Regions from separate parts of the Comamonas sp. A23 genome, predicted to be linked through region 2. Evidence: riboswitches for the same ligand, from Rfam matches in the RefSeq annotation. Region 2 holds a riboswitch; the other holds the start of a gene.
What was found. A riboswitch is a leader RNA that binds a small molecule or an ion and turns the genes downstream of it on or off. The one in region 2 is predicted to bind glycine.
Positions count from the first base shown of each region.

Region 1: it holds a riboswitch for glycine, as region 2 does, so the genes downstream of both, gcvT (glycine cleavage system aminomethyltransferase GcvT) here and EIC84_RS05740 (D-amino acid dehydrogenase) in region 2, are expected to answer to the same signal.

Region 1 is NZ_RSDT01000001.1:764,998-776,858, forward strand. Features, by position in the region: gene EIC84_RS03575 (PAS domain-containing sensor histidine kinase) at 1-1,176, opposite strand, end outside; gene EIC84_RS25930 (hypothetical protein) at 1,163-1,369, opposite strand; gene gcvP (aminomethyl-transferring glycine dehydrogenase) at 1,419-4,322, opposite strand; gene EIC84_RS03585 (MolR family transcriptional regulator) at 4,413-4,961, opposite strand; gene gcvH (glycine cleavage system protein GcvH) at 5,009-5,383, opposite strand; gene gcvT (glycine cleavage system aminomethyltransferase GcvT) at 5,506-6,642, opposite strand; glycine riboswitch at 6,707-6,832, opposite strand; glycine riboswitch at 6,852-6,962, opposite strand; gene EIC84_RS03600 (hypothetical protein) at 7,051-7,641, opposite strand; gene EIC84_RS03605 (MBL fold metallo-hydrolase) at 7,655-8,737, opposite strand; gene EIC84_RS03610 (hypothetical protein) at 8,888-9,217, shown strand; gene EIC84_RS03615 (DHA2 family efflux MFS transporter permease subunit) at 9,286-10,899, opposite strand; gene EIC84_RS03620 (HlyD family efflux transporter periplasmic adaptor subunit) at 10,915-11,861, opposite strand, start outside.
Region 2 is NZ_RSDT01000002.1:267,792-279,652, reverse strand. Features, by position in the region: gene EIC84_RS05745 (amino acid permease) at 1-456, opposite strand, end outside; gene EIC84_RS05740 (D-amino acid dehydrogenase) at 557-1,825, opposite strand; glycine riboswitch at 1,997-2,096, opposite strand; gene EIC84_RS05735 (amino acid permease) at 2,640-4,160, shown strand; gene dinB (DNA polymerase IV) at 4,360-5,577, shown strand; gene EIC84_RS05725 (PAS domain-containing methyl-accepting chemotaxis protein) at 5,715-7,271, shown strand; gene EIC84_RS05720 (hypothetical protein) at 7,346-9,706, shown strand; gene queF (NADPH-dependent 7-cyano-7-deazaguanine reductase QueF) at 9,803-10,648, opposite strand; gene EIC84_RS05710 (2OG-Fe(II) oxygenase) at 10,725-11,624, opposite strand; gene yaaA (peroxide stress protein YaaA) at 11,670-11,861, opposite strand, start outside.

The DNA.
Region 1 (11,861 bases), on a different contig from region 2:
TTTTTCGATCTCGCGCAGGCTTTCCATGGCAGCCGGGTTGCCGCAGCTATCGGCCTTGGCCAGCTCCACATTACCCAGGATTGCGCCCACGATGTTGTTGAAGTCGTGGGCAATCCCGCCGGCCATGGTGCCTACGGCCTGCATCTTGTGGGATTCGCGCAGCTGGGTTTCCAGCGCATTGCGCTGGGCTTCGGCGCGATTGCGGCTGGTCAGGTCGCGCGCAAAGATGGTGGTGGTGTCGCCGCTGCTGTGGTGTTCGAAGGAGACGCTGATTTCCATGGGAATCTCGCGCCCCGACAGGGTCAGCCCCGTCATCTCGCCCAGCACGGCCTGTGTGGTCAGCGAGGAAAAAGCCAGTGCCCGAGCGGCATCGGGTAAAAAGCGCTCCAGCGGGCTGCCCAGGGCATCCTGAGGCGAGCACAGAAACAGGGCTGCCGCTGTGGGGTTGAAGACAGTGATGCGCTGATGCTGATCGACGCAGATGATGGCGTCCAGCGCAGAGTTGATGACCGATTCCAGCCGTCTCTCGCTGGCATAAAGCTGCTGGTTGCGCTCTTGCAGCGCCTTGCGCTCGGCAAGCAGCGGGCCCTGGTTGACAACGGCACACAAATACTGCCAGGTGGCCGGACCGTTTTGCTGGGGCACGACCACGCCGGCCACATGCAGGTCGCCGCAGAGCTCGAATTCTTCGGTGATCTGGAACAGAACCTCGTGCACCTCGGCGCGTCCCATCGCCTTGGCCTGCTCGAAGGCCGTAGTCACGCGCTCTGCGTCGTTGACATGCACAAAGGGCTTGAAGTTGATCAGCAGCCGGTCTTTTTCGGTGGGCTGAAATGCGCGGTGAGCCATGGCATTGGCCTGGACCACCATATCGTATTCATCAACCACCAGCAGCGGCAGCGGAATGCTTGCAAACAGCGTTTCAAACCGCTCCGATGCGCTCTCGGCCACGGCCTGGCTGTAATTGAGTACCTCGTTTTGCAGCTCCAGCTCGTGCTGGTAGTTGCGCAACTCCGCCACCAGGGCCTGCAGCGGGTCTTCATCCTCCGGCACCAATGGCTGGGTGTTGGCGCTCAGGCCCAGCGGCGCAGCACCGGGGGCCAGCAGGGCATGCAGAGGCAGGCCGCCATCAATGACAGGCAGCAAGGGAGGGGGAGTGGGTTCAGAGGAGCTCATGAGACAGGCAGAAGACCTCGGCAGTGTAAGCCGGTCCCTGCACCTGCCCTTGAAAAAGGCGGGCAGTCAACCGGTATTCAGGCAACTCGATGCTCGGTTTGACGGCAGCAACGCCGATTGCATTGATGTCGTGAATGCATTCACTGCGGGCGAACAGCAACGGGCGGGCTGGTGTTCGACATTGATTGAGCATAAAAAAGCCAGTGCGGCGGAGCGCACTGGCTTGGGGGAGACCCTGGCTATCAGTCTTCGTAAGCGTCCATGGGGACGCAGCTGCAAAACAGATTGCGGTCACCATAGACGTTGTCCACGCGGCCCACGGGGCTCCAATACTTGGCGCGGCGCAGGGCAGGCACGGGATAGGCGGCGGTTTCGCGGCTGTAGCTATGTTGCCAGTCTGCGGCCAGCAAGGCCTCTGCCGTATGGGGCGCGTTCTTGAGCGGGTTGTCGTCCCTGGGCAGTCTGCCGGCCTCCACTTCGGCAATCTCGGCACGGATGGCGATCATGGCTTCGATGAAGCGGTCCAGCTCAGACAGGCTTTCACTCTCGGTCGGCTCCACCATCAGCGTGTTGGGCACGGGAAAGGACAGCGTCGGTGCGTGGAAGCCGTAGTCGATCAGGCGCTTGGCCACGTCCTCGGCCATCACGCCGCAGCTGTCCTTGAAGTGGCGCAGATCCACGATGCACTCATGGGCCACGTGACCATACTCGCCCGCATACAGCGTGGGGAAGTGCTCCTTGAGCCGCGCGCTGATGTAGTTGGCGTTGAGGATGGCGGTCTCGGTCGCCAGCTTCAGGCCCGGCTCGCCCATCATGCGGATATACATCCAGCTGATCGGAAGAACGGCTGCATTGCCCAAAGGCGCTGCGCTGACAGCGCCCACCCGGCGGACGTCGCCTGCGGTGGCATGCCCTGGCAGAAAGGGCACCAGATCCTCGACCACGCACACGGGGCCGACGCCGGGGCCGCCGCCGCCGTGAGGAATGCAGAAGGTCTTGTGCAAGTTCAGATGGCTGACATCGCCGCCGAACTCGCCGGGAGCGGCAAGACCTACCAGGGCGTTCATATTGGCGCCGTCCACATAGACGCGGCCGCCATGGCTGTGCACCAGCTGGCACAGTTCCTTGACCTGGGTCTCGAACACGCCGTGCGTGCTGGGGTAGGTGATCATGATGCAGGCCAGATTGGCGCTGTGCTTCTCGCAGGCCAGCTTCAGATCCGCCATGTCCACGTTGCCGTTGTCGTCGCACTTGGTGACCACGACCTGCAGGCCCACCATTTGCGCGCTGGCCGGGTTGGTGCCGTGGGCGCTGCTGGGAATCAGGCAGATATTGCGGTGTGCCTCGCCGCGTGATTCATGGAAGGCCTTGATAGCCAGCAGACCTGCGTATTCGCCCTGGCTGCCTGCATTGGGCTGCAGGCTGATGCCCGCGTAGCCCGTGGCCTGGCACAGCCAGTCGCGCAACTGCCGGTCCAGCTCGGCATAGCCTTGCAGCTGGTTGGCGGGCGCAAACGGGTGGATGTCGGCGAACTCTGGCCAGGTGATGGGAATCATCTCGCTGGTGGCATTGAGCTTCATGGTGCAACTGCCCAGCGGGATCATGCTGCGGTCCAGCGCCAGGTCCTTGTCGCTGAGGCTGCGTATATAGCGCAGCATGGCGGTTTCGGAGTGGTGGGTGTTGAAGACCGGGTGGGTCAGATAGGCCGTGCTGCGCTGCAGGGATTCGGGGATCAGCGAGGTCGGGCCTTCGTCCATGGCTTCGATGGTGGGCAGGGCCTGGCCCCCCTGGGCAAAGATGCTCCAGAGCAGCTCGACATCGGCCCGGGTCGTGGTTTCGTCCAGGCTGATGCAGAGATATTCATCCCAGGCTTTGCGCAGGTTGACGCCTCGGGAGACGGCGCGAGCCGCCAGGGCGTCGGTGGCCTCCCGGGTGTGCAGGCTCACGGTGTCGAAGGCTGTGTCGTGGTGATGGGCGTTGAAGCCCAACTGGGCCAGGCCACGGCTCAGAATCGCTGTGAAGCGTGCCACACGCTGGGCAATGCGCCTCAACCCCTGGGGGCCGTGGTAGACGGCATACATGCTGGCAATCACGGCCGGCAGGACCTGGGCCGTACAGATATTGGACGTCGCCTTTTCGCGGCGGATATGCTGTTCACGTGTCTGCAGCGCGAGGCGGTAGGCGGGCTTGCCATGCGCATCGACGCTGACACCCACCAGACGGCCGGGCAGGCTGCGCTTGTATTCGTCGCGGCAGGCCATGAAGGCCGCGTGTGGACCGCCTGCGCCCATGGGCATGCCGAAGCGCTGGCTGTTGCCCACGACAATATCGGCATCCCATTCGCCGGGCGGTGTCAGCAGGGTCAGAGCCAGCAGGTCGGTGGCCACGATGGCGGCGGCCTGCTTGGCGTGAATGGCTTGCACATCGGCCTTCCAGTCCACGATCCAGCCGCTGGACGCGGGGTACTGGATGACGGCAGCAAACAGATCTCCTGCCAGCGCAGCCTCCCACTCTTGCTGGCTGTTGGCGATCACCACTTCGATGCCAATTGGCCGGGCACGGGTCTCGATGACTTCAATCGTTTGCGGGTGCAGATCGCCGGCCAGCACGATGCGATGGCTTCTGGATTTGACGGAGCGCCTGGCCAGCGTCATGGCCTCGGCGGCTGCCGTGGCCTCGTCCAGCATGGATGCATTGGCAATCGGCATGCCGGTCAGGTCGGTCACCATGGTCTGGAAGTTAACCAGCGCCTCCATGCGGCCTTGTGAGATTTCTGCCTGGTAGGGGGTATAGGCCGTATACCAGGCTGGATTCTCGAGGATGTTGCGCAGGATGACGCCCGGCGTGTGCGTACCGTAGTAGCCCTGGCCGATAAAGCTCTTCAGAACCTGATTCTTGCTGGCGATGGCCTTGAGTTCGGCCAGCGCAGCGGCTTCGGTAATCGGCGCCGGAAGATCCATGGGCCTGGCGCGTGCGATGGAGTCGGGCATCACATCGCGAATCAAGGCATCCAGCGAGGGCTTGCCGATGGCGGCCAGCATTTTTTGCTGCTCATCGGCGTCCGGGCCTATATGACGGGGGATGAATTCGTGGCTGTTTTCCAGCGCTTGCAGGGAAGCGACGGGGGCGGGAGGCGACATCAGCATGGGAGGGACCTATTCTCAAATACTGTGACTGACGGTTTGCATGCCAGGCATGCGTGAATGCCGTATGCCTGAAGGCATGCGGCCGGTGCTTCAAGCAGCGCTGGCTTGTTCCAGCGCGGTGTTCATCAGAGCCAGGCGTTCGCTTTCCTGGTCGGCATATTCCCAATCGGGATATTCGCCGCGTGCCACGGTGTTCAGCCATTGCTGGCAGGCCAGGGCGAGCAGGGCCTGCTTGTGCAGATCGGCATCGATGCTGCCTGTGATCTTGAGCTGACCAAAGGCGGTGGCCACGTGTGCGCGGCAGACCGAGCGCAGATAGATCTGGTTCATGTCATCGCTGGCCAGCCACTGGGCCTTGGCCGCATCGTCATGAGCCAGCATGCCCTGGGGCACGGGCAGATCCCAGTCGCTCAGTTGCTGCTGTAAAAAGCGCAGGGCCTTGGCGTTGCCGCCTGTTTGCTCCTGGTACCACTCTTGAAGAGCGGCCAGTGTGTCGCTGCCATCATCGCTGCCGAAGGGGCTGAAGTCGTCACCGCCGTCGTAATAGAAGTCCTGGGCTGCGATGCGCGCAAAGGTCGGGTGGCTGGTCTCGCGGGCGAGACCGACGTCCGGATCGTCGAAATACAGAATGGTGCTCATGGCTGCATGCAAAAACGGCCTTCGCAATGCGAGGGCCGTTGATACGCTTAGTTGTCCTTGGCGAAGTCGTTGTAGGCGGTCTCTTCCATCAGAGCTTCGAGTTCGCCCACATTGCTCATCTTGACCTTGAAGAACCAGCCTGCGGCCAGGGGGTCGCTGTTGGCGAGCGACGGGTCATCGCGCAGGGCTTCGTTGACTTCGACGATCTCGCCGGTCACGGGCATGTAGACATCGGCAGCGGCCTTGACGGACTCGACCACGCCAGCCACATCGCCGGCCTTGAAGGTGGAGCCCACGGCAGGCAGGTCCACAAACACCACATCGCCCAGTGCATCCTGTGCGTGTACGGTGATGCCGACGATGGCGGCATTGCTGTCAGCGGCGTTGATCCATTCGTGTTCTTTGGAATACTTGATGCTCATGGAAAGCTCCAGATGGGGGATTCAGGGGAATCGGGTGTTGTTTGAGAAAGGTCCAGCTCGCACTTTAGCGGTGTTCTGGCCGCTGTTTGGCAAACTGGCCCGTCTCATGCGCGGCGGCAGACCTAGCCGCGGTAGTAGCGGGTGGGAACGAAGGGCGTGGCGACTACCTTCATGGGCACGGGCTTGCCGCGCACCATGGCGAAGATTTCCGTATCGATGGCGGCGTAGTCGGGCTCGACATAGGCCAGCGCCACAGGCTGGTTGAGCGTGGGACTGAGCAGGCCGCTGGTGATGTGGCCGATATGCTGTCCGTCCATGTTTTCCAGCACGGCAGGCTCGCGTACGGGAATGCGTTCCAGCGCGATCAGGCCCACGCGCTTGCGGCGCAGCGACTGAGGGTTCTGCAATTGCTCCAGCACGATGGCCGCACCGGGAAAACCGCCCTCGCGCTCGCCGCCGGTGCGGCGAACCTTCTGCATGGCCCAGTTCAGCGCGGCTTCGACCGGCGTGGTGCTGGTGTCTATGTCGTTGCCGTACAGGCAAAGTCCGGCTTCTAGGCGCAGCGAGTTGCGTGCGCCCAGACCGATGGGGGCCACCTCGGGCTGTGCCAGCAGCGCTTCGGCAAAGGCTTCGGCAGCTTCGCCGGGCAGGGAGATTTCAAAGCCGTCCTCGCCCGTATAGCCGCTGCGCGTGATGTAGAGCGCATGGCCTTGCCAGTCGAAGTAATTGCCGGTCATGAAGAGCAGTTGCGTCACACCGGGAATCAGACGCGAGAGGGCAGTGACGGCTTGCGGGCCTTGCAGGGCCAGCAGGGCGCGCTCGGGCAGTGGGACGACCTCGCAGCGGCTGGCGATGCGGCTCTGGATATGAGCGATATCGGCCTCTTTGCAGGCACCGTTGACGATGAGGAACAGATCATCGCCGCGGTTGACGAACATCAGGTCGTCGAGAATTCCGCCTTGTTCATCGAGCAGCAGGCCGTAGCGCTGCTTGTGCAGGCCCAGGTCCATGACATCGACGGGCATCAGCGATTCGAGCGCGGCGGCGGCATCGGGGCCGCGCAACAGCAACTGGCCCATGTGCGAGACATCGAACAGGCCGGCAGCCTTGCGCGTGTGCAGATGCTCGGCCATCAGGCCTTGAGGGTATTGCACGGGCATGGCGTAGCCGGCAAACGGCACCATGCGGGCACCCAGTTTCTGGTGCAGTGCAAACAGCGGTGTGGAACGCAGATCGGAAGAGGTGTCAGCAGCAGTCACAGGCAAGCGCTCCGGTGGTCAAACCAAAATGAGTGGCCATGCATGGCTGGGCCATGCGTGGCGGGCTTGCCCTGCTGTCCGCTTTACCTGAGAGATTCACTGCACGCATTGCATCGGGCAGTTTGCTCCTTCGGTGGATGCCGGCGCACATACGAAATGACGGCCTGCATCTCTCTCCAGCAAGGGACGCTGCAGGTTTGCACACCTTGCAGCGCTTGTCAGTCCTTTTGCCTGAGCGTTTTGACACCGGGTTGGGGGTCTGCGCCTTCGGCGGTGCGAGGCAGCTTCAAGCTGCAGGCACTCTCTCCTGACCTTGGCGATTCTAGCGGTGGGCAAGGGGCTTGCACCACCGAATCGGATGGATTCTGGGGTTTTCGAGCACAGATCGCTGGAATTGAGCTTGCGGTCTCACTGCGGTTCTGTGTTCATGGCGGGCGTTCGAGGAGCATCGATCTCCTGGCGCGGAAACACCAGTTGGTAGGGCTGCTCGAAGCAGGACGTCACGGACTGGCCCTGGCGCATGCCGGGCTTGAACTTCCAGCGTTCGAGCGAGCGCATGATGGACTTCACGATGCGGGGATCGGTATCGGCGGGCTGGTAGGCTACACGGCCGAGTTCGCCCTGGGCCGTGACTTCCAGGCGGAAGACCACCGTGGTCTCCAGCCCGTTCGGAAACCAGTGGGCGCTGATGAAAGGCGTGGTGTGGCGGCGTGGCTGCGGTTGCCGATCGAGCTGGGCGGGGGGTGTGCAGTCTGCCTTGATCCAGGCAGGCCATTCCATGCTCTGTGGCCGCCTGTGCTGCGTGTCCAATGGCGGAGCCGGCGTCGGCTCCGGCTGCCCGGAAACTGTGATCGAGATGCCGGCATTCGGTGGTTGCTTGGGCTGGCTGCCATCGGAGAGGTGGGAGCAGGCTCCGAGCAGCAAGGCGGTCAGAGACGCGGCGCAGGCGGCGGCAAGGTGTGAGGTGCGCGAAATGTCCATGAGGACATTGTCGGCCATGCGGGTTGCACCTTCAGGGTTGCGCGGGGCGCAGATCCAGTCCCTTGCTGTCGGCCTCGGCGCAGGCGCGCCACCAGGGCGATCCGGCATGGGGGGCATCCAGGTCCAGGCGCTCACCCATCATGGGCGTGGCGATCTCTATGCCGTGCTGCCTGCCCAGGCTCAGGATCTGCTCGAAGGGGTCCCACCAGGCATGCATGGCGAGGTTGAAAGTGCCGTTGTGTATGGGCAGCAGCCATTGGCCGCCGAGATCCCTGTGTGCCTGCACGGTCTGCGCCGGATGCATATGGACATAGGGCCAGTGGGCGTCGTAGGCGCCGGTCTCCATCAACGTGACATCGAAGGGGCCGAAGCGCCTGCCGATTTCGGCAAAACCGTCGAAGTAGCCGCCATCGCCGCTGAAGAAGACGCGCAGCGGCCTGTCGGCCTGGCGATCTTCTATGGTCCAGGACGCCCAGAGCGTGCGGTTGCCGTCGCGCAGGCTGCGTCCCGAGAAATGCTGGGCCGGCGTGGCCGTGAAGCGCAGGCCGTCGACCTCGCTGCCCTGCCACCAGTCGTGCTGCACGATCTTGTCGGCCGGCACGCCCCAGGCCACCAGTCTGTCTCCCACTCCCAAGGGGCAGAGAAAAACTCCCACCTTGGGCGCGAGCACGCGAATGGTGGCGCGGTCCAGGTGATCGTAGTGGTCATGCGAGAGCAGCACGCCGCGCAAGGCAGGCAACTCGTCCAGGGCAATCGGCGGGGCATGAAAGCGCTTGGGGCCGGCAAACGATAGCGGCGAGGCGCGCTCGGAAAACACGGGGTCCGTCAACCACCAGCCGCCGCGCAGCTTCATCAGCAAGGTCGAATGGCCCAGGCGATACAGGCTGCGTTCGGGCGCGAGGTTCAGCTCGGTCGTGCTCAGCGGCAAAACGGGCAGCGCCTTGCCCGGCTGGGAATCGGCCGGCTTGTTGAAGAAGAACTTCCATAGCGTCCCGGCATCTGGCTTGGGGCTGTTGAGCGGGCGCGGATGCGTGTTGCGAAAACGCCCGCCCGAATACTGGGGCGAGTCCTCGTAGTCGGTGATGGAGGTGGAGAGACTTGGTTTGCGAAACAAGATCAGGCGCCTTATTGAGACATTGGCCGCAGTTTGGGACGGTTTGCAGCGCTGCAAGAGCCGGCTTGCAAGAGGCCGTAACACAGGCACGGCCATTCAGCTGCTTTCTCGGGGCGGATGCGACACTCGCTGTCTGAGGAGCAAATGCACATGAATCCCATGGTTCACAATTTGGAGAGCATGCTGGCGGCCGGCAAGGATGGTGCGCTGCTGCGCTATACCCTGGGCAAGGCCTATGCCGACGACGAGCAGATGGCCGTGGCGCGCGAGCATCTGCGCAAGGCCACGGCACTGGATGCCGAATACTCCGTCGCCTGGAAGCAACTGGGCAAGGTGGAGCTGGCGCTGGGCGATGCGCAGGCGGCGCGAGCCGCCTGGCAGCAAGGGCTGAGCTGCGCCCAGGCCAAGGGCGATGCCCAGGTCGTCAAGGAGCTGCAGGTTTTTTTGCGGCGCCTGGACAAGCAGGCTGCCGGCGCCTAGAAACTATCAAAAAATAGCTGGCAGCGATTGTGGGTCAATCGCTTCCAGCCAATTCTGTCTGAAGTTCGTCAGTGTGCGCCAGCGGCCGCGTCGGAGGCTCCTGCGGCAGAAGCCGGGCGCTTGGTGAACCAGATCAGCACGATCAGGCTCAGGAACAGAAAGGACGATGCCAGAAAGATGTCGTCGGCGGCCCGCGTGAAGGCCTGCTGATCGATCAGCCGGTTGATCTGGGCATAGGCCTGCTCGGCACTCATGCCCGCTGCCTGCAGATTTCTGACCGTGCTGGCAAACGTGCCCTGGCCTTGCACCAGCAACTCGGTCAGATGGGCATGGTGCATGGAAGCCCGGCTTTCCCAGAGCGTGGTGGCAATCGAGGTGCCCATGGCGCCGGCCGTGATCCGCACGAAGTTGGACAGGCCTGCGGCGGCCGGAATGCGGTCCGGCGTCAGTCCGCTCAGCGTGATGGTGGTCAGCGGAATGAAGAAGAAGGCCATGGCGCCGCCCTGGATCAGCGTGGGAATCAGGATATGGGCGAAGTCGGTCTCCACGGTGAACTTCGAGCGCATCCACAGCACCATGGCAAACACGATGAAGGCAATCGTGGCCATCTTGCGCGGATCCCAGACACCGACCTTGCGGCCCACCATGGGCGTGAGCAGGATGGCCAGCAGGCCCACCGGCGCCAGGGCCAGGCCGGCCGAGGTGGAGGTGTAGCCCATCCATTGCTGCAGCCACAGCGGCAGCAGCACCACATTGCCGAAGAACAGGCCGTAGGCGATGGACAGCGCGATCGAGCCGGCCGCGAAGTTGCGCCTCTTGAACAGGCGCAGATCGACGACGGGATGGGCGTCGGTCAGCTCCCAGACCACGAACACGGCAAAGGCCACGACGGCGATCACCGCAAAGGCGATGATTTCATTGGAGGCAAACCAGTCCAGCTCCTTGCCCTTGTCCAGCATCAGCTGCAGCGCCGCCACCCAGAGCACAAGCAGGGACAGGCCCACGGTGTCGATAGGCAGCTTGCGCGTGGGCGTTTCGCGGTTGCGGTAGATGCTCCAGGTCATGAGGGCCGAGAGCAGGCCCACGGGCACATTGATGTAGAAGATCCAGGGCCAGGAAATATTGTCCGTGATCCAGCCGCCCAGCAGCGGCCCCACCACGGGTGCGACCAGCGTGGTCACGCCCCATAGCGATAGCGCCACACCGGCCTTGGCGGGCGGATAGCTGGACAGCAGCAGGGTCTGCGACAGCGGAATCATGGGGCCGGCCACGGCGCCTTGCAGCACGCGGAACAGCACCAGCATCTCCAGCGAGGAGGCAAAGCCGCAGAGCCAGGAGGTCAGCACGAACAGCAGCACGCTCATGGTGAACAGGCGCACGGCACCGAAGCGCTGGGTGAGCCAGCCCGTCAGCGGCACGGAGATGGCATTGGCCACGCCGAAGCTGGTGATGACCCAGGTGCCCTGGCTGGGGCTGACGCCCACATCGCCCGAGATGGCTGGAATGGCCACGTTGGCGATGGAGGAGTCCAGCACGTTCATGAAGGTGGCCAGCGAGAGCGCCAGCGTGCCCAGGGCGAGCTGCGCGCCCTTGAGCGGGGCGATGGCTGGCGGCATGGGGCGGGCCGCCGGAGCCGGTGGCGAGGCACCCGCTCCGGGATTGGCAGAAGTCGAGGAAGTCATGGCTGATTCCGCGTCTTATTGCGCAGGCTGGGCTGCGGGCAGATCGGCCAGCTGGGTCAGTGCCGGCAGCTTGTCGCCCGCGATGATGTGCTGGATGCGCTGCTCGGCCTGGGCCAGGCTGCCGTCATAGACCGTGGTCTGGGCCACGGGCTCGCTGCGCGGCGTGCTGGCAAGGGCCTGGCCGTCCTTGTCGCGGATATCGACCTTCGCGTCCATGGACAGGCCCACACGCAGCGGGTGCTGCTTGAGCGCTTCGGGCTCCAGGCTGATGCGCACGGGAACGCGCTGCACCACCTTGATCCAGTTGCCGGTCGCGTTCTGCGCGGGCAGCAGTGCAAACGCCGCACCCGTGCCCGCACCCAGGCCCACGACCTTGCCTTCGTACGTGGTCTTGTCGCCGTAGACGTCGGCGGTCAGCTCCACCTTCTGGCCCATGCGCAGATCGGCCAGCTGGCTTTCCTTGAAGTTGGCATCCACCCAGAGCTTGTGCAGATCGACCACGGTCAGCAGCGGCGAGCCGGCGGCCACGCGCTGGCCCAGTTGCACGCCGCGCTTGGCCACAAAACCGTCCACGGGCGCGATCAGCCGCGTGCGCTGCAGGGCCAGATAGGCCTCGCGCACCTTGGCTGCGGCCGCCATGACGGCGGGGAAGTCCTCGGCCGTCGTGCCCTTGGTCTGGGCTTCGGCGGCCGTCAGCTGGGCCTTGGCAGCACGCACGGCGGCTTCTGCGGCCGCCACGGCGTTGCCGGCGGCCGTGGCCAGGGCCTTGGCATGGTCAAACTCTTCCTTGCCCACGGCACCGGTGGCCGTGAGCGGGCGGCGGCGCGCCACATCGTCGTTGGCCTTGGCGGCATCGGCCTTGAGGCGCAGCAGATCGGCTTCGCGCTGGGCCACCTGGGCGGCCAGCGGGGCGTTGTTGGCATACAGGGTGCGGGTCTGGCGCGCAGTCTGGGCCAGCTGCG
Region 2 (11,861 bases):
AATCAGATTCACGCCCAGCAGCACGGCCAGGGTGGCGAGCGCCGGAACCCATTGCGGAATGGCCGGAAACCAGTAATGGGTGTAGATGCCTATGGCCGTGAGCTCGGCCATGCCCGTCACCACCCAGGTGAACCAGTAGGTCCAGCCAGTGACGAATCCGGCCCAGGGGCTGACATAGGTTTCGGCATAGGTGGCAAAAGAGCCGGCCACCGGGCGGTGCACCAGCAACTCGCCCAGTGCCCGCATGATGAAGAAGATGGCCAGCCCCGCGATGGCGTAGCTGACCAGCAGCAGTGGCCCGGCCTTGTGGATCGCCTTGGCCGAGCCCAGGAACAGGCCCACGCCAATGGCACCGCCCAGGGCGATCAGCTGGATGTGCCGGTCCTTGAGGCCGCGCTCCAGCTCCCCTGTCTGCTGCAGCGACTCCCCGGCTGCGCTTGGATGATTTCGACTCATGTTGTATGTCTCCGTTTTGCCATTCACACGGCAACAGCTGCCCCTCACGGGGCGCTGCGGCTGCCGTGTCTGGCTTGTTGATGAGGTTTTCAGGTCGTGGTCAGGCGCTGGCGGTGCTCAGCGTGGCCGGTCGGGGCTGTCTGCTGGCGCTGCCCATGGACTGCAGCACGAGGTCGCCGACCATGTCGGCGGTGACGGCCGACAAGGTCCAGCCCAGATGGCCGTGGCCGGTGTTGTAGAACACGCAGGGCTTGTTGCCGGGGCCCACGCGCGGCAGCATGTCCGGCATCATGGGGCGCAGGCCAGCCCAGGGCACGACGCTGCGCGTGCTGACACCGGGGAAGCACTGCTGAACCCATTCGATGAGCGGGCGGATGCGGTCGGCGCGGATGTCCTTGTTGAAGCCGTTGAACTCCGCCGTACCGGCAACTCGGAAGCGATCGTCGCCGAGGCGGCTGGTGACCAGCTTGGTCTCGTCGTCCAGCAGACTCACCACGGGGGCTGCGGCGCGGCTGGCTTCGTCCGGCAGATTCACCGTGATGGAATAGCCCTTGACCGGATAGATGTTGACGCTGTCGCCGAGCTGGGCGGCCAGGGCGCGGCTGGCCGTGCCTGCGCAGACCACCATGGCGTCGAAAGTCGAGGTCTCGGTTTCCAGGCCCTGGCGCACGGTCACGCTGGCCTGCTTGCCATTGCTGTTCACCGACACGATTTCCTGGCCGTAGCGGCATTGCACGCCCAGTCGCTCGCAGGCGGCGGCAAGGCCGCTGGTGAACTTGTGGATGTCGCCCGTGGAGTCGCTCTCGGTGAAGTAGCCGCCGTAGAAGGTTCCGGACAGGGTCGGCTCTATGGAGCGCATCTCCTGCGGTGTCACGGCGCGGCGCTCCAGACCGCCTTTGGCCAGCAACCGGGAAACCTTGCCCGCATGTTCAAAGCCTGCTCGGTCGCGGTAGATATGCAAGATGCCTTTTTGCTTCAGATCGAAGTCAATGCCTTCGCTGGCCGCCCAGTCAAACAGGTGCTCACGTGCCGCAATCGCCAGCCTGGCGGTCTCCACGGTGTTTTTCTCGTAATGGGGGATGGCAGCGAGAAACTGGCAGAACCAGGAAATCTTGTGCCAGCTGGGCCTGGGGTTGAGCAGCAGCGGAGCATCGCTCTTGAACATCCACTTGAGGCCCTTGACGATGGTGGACCAATGGGTCCAGACCTCGGCGTTCGAGGCCGAGAGCTGGCCGCCATTGGCGAACGAGGTTTCCATGGCGGCATAGCGCTGCTTCTCGAACAGGGTGACGGAAAATCCGCGGCGTGCGAGGGCGTAGGCGGTGGTCACGCCCGTGATGCCACCGCCGATGACGGCGATTGTCTTCATGATTCAGATTCCAGAAACGTCAAGGGTGGAGCCCGTGCGCAACATGCGCAGCGAACGCCCCCTCTGTTCTGGACCTGAGAGATTCACGAGGCAGGGCCTTGCGGCGCTGCTCGCTTGCTCCTTCGGTATGCCCGGCGGACGATGACGTCCGGACATTCTTCAGAGTGTGTGAAAGCGATGCCGATCCTTTGGCCTGAGAGTTTCCGGGGCGGTTGCTCCTTCGGCGCTGCATGCGCCAAGTTTGCGCTGCAGTCTCTCTCGGCATCACCGGGCTGAGAGCCTGTGGGCAAATGTAGGAAGAATGGCGGCGCCTGGATATACGGGTTTTCTAGACTTCTGCGCCAAGGCTCAGCCATGGCTGCTCATGTCGGGTCCATGCTATTTGATAGCGCCTGCCGCTTATCCTTCAAGGGAATATTGATTATTTGTCTATGAAAATGAATTTATTAAAGCGCAGTGTGCTTCTAAATTCATAGCGATAGACGCTGTCAAGTGCCGCCGAGCAGCCCCAGAGTCAGCCCCTGCATTGGCATGGCGGGTCATGGTCGGCGGTGGATTTGGGCAAAATATCGTCTTTGCCTGTCAATGGGCCCGGCGATATCACCGCTTTGCCATTGAAGCACCCGACTGGGGTGGCTGCCGATTCAGGATGCAACTGGCCTATCCGCCATGGCGTTCTGCTGTCATGGCTTCGTTCCTTTGTCCTTGTTGCCCGCGACCGTCATGGTCGCCTTTTTGCGTTGCCTGTCGCAGCGCCTGCGGGATGGTTGGGTGTTTTGTCCGGATGGGCGCAAACCATTACAACAAGACATTTATGTCCCAACCCAACTCAAGCCAGCAGCTCGCGCCGACTGGTGATGGTGACGATAACCAGCCCCGCTTGCACCGGGTGCTCAAGCAGCGCCACCTGAGCATGATCGCCATTGGCGGCGCCATCGGAACGGGCCTGTTCGTGGCCTCCGGCTCGGCCATCGCTCAGATCGGCCCCGGCGGTGCCGTGCTCACCTATCTGCTCATCGGCATCATGGTGTACTACATCATGACCAGCCTGGGCGAGCTGGCTGCCTTCATGCCGGTGGCCGGTTCCTTCTCGACCTATGCCTCGCGCTATGTGGATCGCGGCTTCGGCTTTGCGCTGGGCTGGAACTTCTGGTTCAGCTGGGCCGTGGTGGTGGCGGTGGATCTGGTGGCCTCGCAACTGGTCATGGCCTACTGGTTTCCCGATGTGCCGGGCATCCTCTGGAGCGGCCTGTTCCTGTTGCTGATGGTGGGGCTGAACGCGTTTTCCGCGCGCGGTTTTGCCGAGGCCGAGTACTGGTTCGCGCTGATCAAGGTGCTGGCCGTGGTGGCCTTTCTGATCACCGGCGTGCTGATTCTGTTCGGCATCATCAGCAACGGCCATGTACCGGGCTTCGAGAACTGGACCACGGGCGATGCGCCATTCGTCGGCAATTTCGCGACCTTTGTGGGCGTGGCCATGATCGTGGCCTATTCCTTCCAGGGCACGGAGCTGGTGGGCGTGGCGGCGGGCGAATCCGAGAATCCGCGCGAGAACGTGCCGCGTGCGATTCGCCAGGTGTTCTGGCGCATCCTGCTGTTCTATGTGCTGGCGATTGTCGTCATCGGCTTTCTGATTCCCTATACCGATCCGCAGCTGCTGCGCACCGATGTGGCCGATATCGCCGTGAGCCCGTTCACGCTGGTGTTCCAGCACGCGGGCCTGCTGTCGGCGGCCACGGTGATGAATGCGGTGATCCTGACCTCGGTGCTGTCGGCCGGTAACTCCGGCATGTATGCAGCCACGCGCATGCTCTACAACATGGCGACCGAGGGCAATGCACCGCGCATCTTCTCCCGGCTGACCCAGAACGGCGTGCCGCTGGTGGCCTTGATCGGCAGCACGCTGGTCGCCAGCCTGTGCCTCTTTTCCTCGCTCTACAGCCCGCAGGCCGTCTATATCTGGCTGCTGAATCTGGCCGGCATGACGGAGTTCATCGTCTGGCTGGGCATTGCCGTCAGCCACTACCGTTTCCGTCGCGGCTATGTCATGCATGGTCACGATGTGGGTCTGCTGCCCTACAAGGCCGGCGCCTTCCCCTTCGGCCCCATCTTTGCCTTCGTGCTGTGTCTGGTGGTGACGCTGGGCCAGAACTATCAGGCCTTCCTGGAAGATCGCATCGATTGGGGCGGCGTGGTGTCGACCTATCTGGGCATTCCGCTGTTCCTGCTGTTCTGGCTGGGTTACTGGCTGGTCAAGCGCAAGACCTGGGTCAGCTATGCCGATATGCGCTTTGACGAGCTCGAAGACATCAAGCAGGGCAAGGTTTCGTCCTGAGGCTGTTTGAGCCTTCCCCTTCTCTGTTCGGGAGGGGATGGCAGCAGGTCCGGGGGCTGGCGCTGCTTGCCGTTTCCCGGTGTCTGTGTGCCTGTTTGACGCATGACTGCCGTCTCTGGCCAGCCCAGGCAAAATCGGTGCTGTGAGCGATCTTCCCACCAGCCCCGAGCCCAGACCCAGGCGCATCGCGCATCTGGACATGGATGCGTTCTACGCCTCCGTGGAGCTGCTGCGCTACCCGCAGCTCAAGGGGCTGCCGGTGGTGATCGGTGGTGGGAGGCGCAGCTTTGACGAAGAGCTGCTGGCGCGGCATGCGGGGCGGCCGCTGTCCGAGATCCCGGTGGCGGACTTTCCGCTGCTGCGCGATTACACGGGGCGCGGCGTGATCACCACGGCCACCTATCCGGCACGGCAGTTCGGCGTGGGCTCGGCCATGGGCATGATGAAGGCCGCCAGGCTGTGCCCGCAGGCGATTCTTCTGCCCGTGGACTTTGCCGAGTACAGGCGCTTTTCCCGGGCCTTCAAAGAGATCATCGTGTCGATTGCTCCGCTGATGGAGAACCGCGGCGTGGACGAGGTCTACATCGACTTCACCGACGTGCCCGGCGGCCAGCGCGAAGGCGGACGCGTGCTGGCCCGGCTGATCCAGAAATCCATCTTCGATGCCACGGGCCTGACCTGCTCGGTCGGTGTGGCTCCCAACAAGCTGCTGGCCAAGATGGCCAGCGAGTTCAACAAGCCCAACGGTATCTCCATCGTCCAGCCCGAAGATCTGCAAAGCCGGATCTGGCCGCTGGCCTGCCGCAAGGTCAACGGCATAGGGCCCAAGGCCGATGCCAAGCTCAAGAGCCTGGGCATAGAAACCATTGGTCACCTGGCCGCGCAAAGCCTGCCGCAGCTGCTGCACTGGTTTGGCAAAAGCTATGGCCATTGGCTGCACGAGTCTGCCTGGGGGCGGGACGAACGCGCCGTGGTAACCGAGAGCGAGCCGGTTTCCATGAGTCGCGAGACCACCTTCGAGCGCGATCTGCATGCCGTGCGCGACAAGGCCGAACTGGGCGCGATCTTCACGGACCTGTGCGAGCGTCTGGCCGAGGATCTGCAGCGCAAGGGCTATGTGGGGCGCACCGTGGGCATCAAGCTGCGCTATGACGATTTCAGGATCGCCACGCGGGACCAGACTTTGAACCTGCCGATACAGAATGCGGCAGCCATCCGCCTGGCCGCAGGCCAATGCCTCAAGCGCGTGCCGCTTGGCAAGCGCATCAGGCTGCTGGGGGTCAAGGTCTCGGGCCTGATTGCCGAGCAGCTCTGGCAGGCAAGTGCCGGCGATCCTGCGGCTCGCGAGCTGCTGCTCAGACCTCATGGTTTGACCTCGGTCAAGCATTCGGATCCCTATACCGCATCTCTGTTCTGAGCCTGGGGGCTCGGGAATGATCACTGTGCGATGATCCAAGTGTGAATTTGTGTATCTGGTTAACCAGCTGTCGACGGGATGCCTGATCGCTCACTCTCGAACAAAAACTAAACAGGCTTATTGGAGGAGTGCAAAGCATGCGCCTGAACCTGCCGGTATCTCAACAAAACTACGACTTTCCAGGTGACGAGCTGCTGGTCTCCAGCACCAACACCAAGGGCGAGATCACCCATTGCAATCCCGCCTTCGTGCGCGTCAGCGGCTATGGCTATGAAGAGCTGATCGGCCAGCCGCACAATCTGATTCGCCATCCCGACATGCCGGCCGCCGCCTTCAAGGACATGTGGCGCACCATCGCCCATGGCTATCCCTGGACGGCACTGGTCAAGAACCGCCGAAAGAACGGCGACCACTACTGGGTGCGCGCCAATGTCACGCCCATCATGGAAGGCGGCAAGCCCAGCGGCTATCTGTCGGTGCGTACCAAGCCTTCGGCCAGGGAAGTGGCCGAAGCCGAAGCGCTGTACGCGCGCATGCGCAACGAGGAAAAGCAGGCCCAGGCCAGCTTCCGCCTGCGTGCGGGCGCGGTGCGCCGTCTGGGGCTGATGGGCTGGTGGGACGGTCGCAAGGATGTGGGCCTGGTGGCGCGCATGGCCTGGTTGCTGGCCATCGTGGCCTTGATCGCCATGCTGCCCGATATGCTGGGCTGGCAGGGTGCGGCCGCCTGGGGCTGGCGTGCTGCAAGCCTGGTGGCAGGCGGCGCATTCGTGCTGTGGCGCTTTCAACGGCGCTGCGTGGCGGGACTGGAGGAAGCCAGCCGCTTTGCGGCCGATGTGGCAGCCTGCAATCTGAGCACCGAATGCAGCCAGAGCTACAGCGGTGCCGTGGGGGCGCTGATGCTGAGGTTGCAGCAGATTCAGATCAATCTGCGCGCCGTGGTGGGCGATGTGCGTACCGAGGTGCAGGGCTTTGCCCAGACCGCCCATGAAATCGCCCAGAGCAGTTTCGATCTGGCAGGGCGTACCGAGTCACAGGCCACCAGCCTGCAGCAGACTGCGGCCTCGATGGAGGAAATTTCGGGCACCGTGTCGCAGACGGCCGATACGGCACAGTTCATGGCCGGTGCCAGCGACGAGAGCAGCAAGGTGGCCAGCCGCAGCGGCGCGGCCATCAGCGAAGTGGGACTGGCCATGGAGCATATCCGCGGCTCCTCCACCCGCATGAGCGAGATCATTGGCGTGATCGAGAGCATTGCCTTCCAGACCAATCTGCTGGCGCTGAACGCGGCCGTGGAAGCGGCGCGGGCCGGCGAGCAGGGTCGCGGCTTTGCCGTGGTGGCGGGCGAGGTGCGGGCACTGGCCCAGCGCAGCGCCGAAGCGGCCAAGGAGATCAGCGTGCTCATCAACCGCACGGTCGACGGCATCAATGACGGCAACGCGCGCATGCGTGCCGCGGGTCAGACCATAGACGGCATGGTGCAGGCCGTGGACAAGGTCGGCTCCCTGGTGCACCAGATCAGCATTGCCACGCGTGAGCAGTCGATAGGGATCTCCCAGGTCAACGAGGCCGTGGCCCAGCTCGACTCCGTGACCCAGCAGAATGCGGCCCTGGTGGAGCAGTCGACCAGTGCTGCGCAATCGCTGCGCCAGAGTGCCAAGACGCTGGAGCGTTCGGTGGACGTGTTCCATCTCTAGGCTTTTGTGGTCTTGCTCTGAAAAGGCAGCCTTGGAGCTGCCTTTTTCACATCGGCTTTCGGTAGGATTGCGCCATGAGTGTTGTGCTGATCCTGATCGCCATTGCGGCGCTGGCCCTGTGTTTGCTGATCTGGCTGATATCGCGTTTGCGCGCTGACGCCAGACCCGCGTCGTCTGCAACTGCCCAGCAGGAGGCCGAGCCGTCCGTGGCCCAGGCCGGAACGGCGTCGGAGGTGGCGGCGCAGACACTCTCCGATCAAGCGCTTGCGGCGCAGGCGGATACGGCGTCAGAGGCCAGCAGGGATGTGAATTTTCGCCCCCAGGGCGAGCGCGGCATGGGCGGTCCCATCTATGGCGATGTGCTGTGTGCGGACGGCGTCTACCTGCCCCATGTCTGGGAGATGGACATGCACACCTCCTATGACGGGCGCTGGCTGCGCACGGGCTTTTATGACAGCGAGGCCGCCCATCTGGTCGATCGCAAATCACGTCGCAGCTGGGTGATCAGCAAGCCGGAAGGCGAGCTGCTGGATGCCATCCACTGGCGCATGCCGCGCTGGAGTGGCGAGAGCATCAACGAAAGCGGCATTGCCGACGATGCGCATGTGATCATGTCTGATGCCAGCTTCGAGGCCTGGCTGGGCGAGCATATGGCTGCGCAGCCGCAGTCCCTGCTGCAGGTGGTGGATCTCTGGGTGCCGGCCGACTGTCTGCCTGCCGAAGTCGCCCGGCCCATGCCGACTCTGCCACAACCGGCTCAGCCCACCTCAGTGCCGCCGGTGGCGCTGCAGCGCCACTGGCCGGCTTCGCTGCGCAAGCTGCGCTATCCCATGGCTCCGCTGCAGAATCCGCACTGGCAGCTGATGCTGGGTGAGGCCGCCCAGCCCTGGGTGCTGGACGAGAGCCACAGCATGGTCTGGCGTGCCGATGCCCGGGCCTTTGCGCTCTATGCCTACCCCACCCAGGGCGATGCCAGCCAGGCCAGCCTGCGGCTGGCCGTCTGGACCATGGAGCGAGGCTGGCAGCAATGGCCGGAGTTGATGCCCGAGGATCGCAAGCCCTGGGCCCTGGCCCTGCCGGATCTTGAGCCGCCGAGCGAGCCGCAAGCGCCAGCGGTTTTGCCGCTGAGCTGGCTCAATGAACTGCTGCTGCAGAAAGTGCAGCTAGATACGCCCGAGACCGAGCGCCTGCACGATGGCACCAGCATCAGTTGCGCCATGAGCGAGGTGGATGTCTGCGCTGCCCATCAGCGCGATGGCCTGCCCATCCTCAAACCCTCGCTTCCCTTGTGTTTCGACTGGCTGCGTGATCCGGCGCAGCCCGCGCTGTGGCGCGCGCAGAGCGAGCCGCTCAAGGGGCAGCGCTTGATCTGGACCCTGTCCAAGCCTGCCAGGGAGGAGCTGGGCGAAACGGCGGCCTACAACCTGCAATGGGGCGAACGCCATCTGCCCGGCACCTGGGCGCTGGAACACGTGATCGTGCAGGGACGCTGGGCGATTCTCATGCCGCATGGGCGTGCACCGATTCGCGGTGGCAGCGGCAGCCTGCAGGTCTGGGACGGGGAGCGCCTGCAAAGCGTGGACCTGCCCTGGCCCGTGGTGCGGCTGGCCGCTGTGCCTTCGGTCAAGGGCGGCATGGCTGCCCGCCTGCGCGTGCTGGCGCTGACGGCCAGCTTGGCGGACAAGGACTGGGACCCCTCCACCGCATCCTGGCGCTGGCCTCTGCAGTCCGTATCGGCCAGCCATCTGGCAAGACCCGACTGGCGCCCGCTCTACTCAGAGCGCGAACTGGCGCCCGATGCGCAAGGGCGCTGGCAGTTGCTGCCGCGCTGGCGCGAGGTGAGACAGATTCAACACCCCTGTTCCGACGGCGACTATGTCTGGCGTGATGATGTGCGCGGCGACACCGTCTGGTGGTGGGGCGGCGTGAACGAGCGCGTCAACCACTATTGGCAGCATGATGAACCTCGCAAGGACGGCGTGATCATGACGCGCAGCGGTCTGGCGTTCTGTGGTGTCGGGCCCTGCGCCTGTCCCCATCCTTCAGGCGAAGGCTGGGCCTTGCTGGAGCCCGTGGAGACTCGCTATGGCGAGCTGGGTCAATGGCAGTTGCACTGGCTCAACCCCGTGGAAAAGGAAGTACGCACGCTGACACTCAAGGCGCGCATGCCGGTGCTGCAGGGCTGGGATGCCCAGGGCCTGCATTGGCAGGATCTGCCCTTGCCTGACGAAGTGGCGCTGCAGGGCGAGGCCAGCGCGGTTCACAAGCCCCAGTCGGAGCCCGCAGCGGCGCGTCAGCTCGTGGTAGCGCAGACCTGGCAGCGTGCTGCCGTCGAGCCCCTGCGCCAGGGCATGAACGGGCTGTGGCTGCGCATTCAGGATCTGCGTTATGCCGAGGCTTTGCTGGGACAGGATGACTGCCCATGGAAGAGTTGATTCCCTTGAGCCACTCTGCGGCTTCCCCCTGGGGGGACGGCAGCTTTGCTGCGGGGCGGCCCTTGCTTGCTGCCCCTGATTGAGTCGGTGCTGGTGTTACTGGCGTGCCGTACGCACGTTGGCGGGCAGGGCACCCGGGTGGCTGGTGCGGAAGGGGTTGATGTCCAGGCCGCCGCGGCGTGTGTAGCGGGCGTAGACGGCCAGCTTGATGGGTTTGCAGCGGGTCCAGATGTCCATGAAGATGCGTTCCACGCATTGCTCATGGAATTCGTTGTGATTGCGAAAGCTCACCAGGTACTGCAGCAGACCTTCCTGCTCGATCTGCGCACCGCTGTATTGAATCTGCACGCTGCCCCAGTCGGGCTGGCCGGTGACCAGGCAGTTGCTCTTGAGCAGGTTGCTGACCAGGGTTTCGCTGACGGGGGCTTCGTCGTGGTTGGCGCGCAGCAGCTCGGGAGCCGGCGTGTACCGGGTGCACTCCACATCGAGGCGGTCCAGCAGCAGGCCGTCCAGCTCATGCACTTGCTGGGCATCGAACTGCTCTGCCTGCAGCAGCCGCACGCCCACGCTGCCCTGGGCCTCGCTGCCGCGCCAGGTGGCTTCGGACAGATCGGTGCGCAGGCGTGCCAGCACCTCGCTGGCGTCGGCAAAGCGGGTGTTGTTGAAGCTGTTCAGATACAGCTTGAAGGACTTGCTCTCGATCAGATTGGGCGTTTCGCAGGGGATGGTGAAATGCGCCAGCGCCACCTGGGGCTTGCCGCGCAGATTGAGCCAGGAAACTTCGAATGAGGTCCACAGATCGGCGCCAAAGAACGGCGGGTTGATGGCGGCGCCGATTTCCTCGCGCTTGGTCAGGCGTGGCAGGGGGAAGAGCAGGGACGCGTCGTACTGGTCCACATAGGCCGAGCTTTTGCCCAGCTGCGATTGTTCAGGGGTGTGCATGATTCAAAAACAAAATGGCCAGCAGTAAAAAAGATAGCTGCTGGCGCTTTGTAAGTATGGGTTGGAGCCTGTTTTTTTACTTGAACTCTCGTTCGCGCAGCCACTTGGTGGCAATCCATTTTTCGCCTTCCAGCACGGGAGCGCCGCCGTGCAGGGTCTTGGTGGCCGGGTCGGGCCGGTTATAGCTGAAGAATACGGCATTGCCACGGCGCGGAACGACCTGCAGCCCTACATCGGGAAAGGTGGTTGCGCCGCCGCGCGCGGGCTCGTTGAGATACATGACCAGGGTTCCCACACGCTGGCCGCCACGCTTGAGTATGGTCGGCGTGCCGGGCTCGTTGGGTGCGAAGTAATCGTAATGCGGCTTGTATTCGGCGCCAGGCCGGTAGTGCAGCACCTGCATGCCCTCGCCGTTTTCCAGCGGCCAGTTCAGCAGGCGTGCGATGCGCTGCTCGACAAGGCTGATGAGCTCGTTCTCGCCGCGCTGAAAGAACATGCCATTGCTGGTGCGGTCATCGTTGACAGCCTCGCCGCCGCTCTGGTTGTCCACGGTCAGCGAGCGCCGCATGCGCGGGCGGGCAGCTGCGATGATGGCATCGCACTCCTCGTCGGAGAGTAGATTGCCGAACACCACCACGCGCGGGTGGCGCACGCTCATCAGCACATGGACATCGCGATCGCCGGCATGGACGCAGCAGGGATCGGTCAGCAGATCAGGCTCGGGAACCCCTGACTCATGGACCTGCACTGCCACTTCGGTTTCGGGCCGGGCTGCTGCGAAAGGCAGGGGCAGTTCACCCTCTTCGGGCAGAGCCAGCGCGCGGCGCGCCAGATGCTCGGCCCAGCCAGCCTTGCGCATGGACTGCAGCAGCGATGGCAGCGATACGCCGGAGGCGCTTTGCGCGCGCACCCATTGCATCAGCTCGGGTGTCAGGCCGGGAGGTGTGACGAACTCGTCTTGGGTGGAGGTGCTCATGTCGACAATGCTAGTGTGCACTGATGCCGATTTCAATGCGCAGCGTCAGTCTTGCAGCTTGCGGCGGAACACCAGCTTGCCGGGCGTGCTGGCCTGCTCGGCCAGCGCATAGCCTTCCAGGTCGAACTTGCGCAGGTCGGCCACCTTCCTGGCCTTGTGCTGTACGGCCCAGCGCACCATCAGTCCGCGTGCGCGCTTGGCATGGAAACTGATGATCTTGTACTTGCCGCCCTTGAA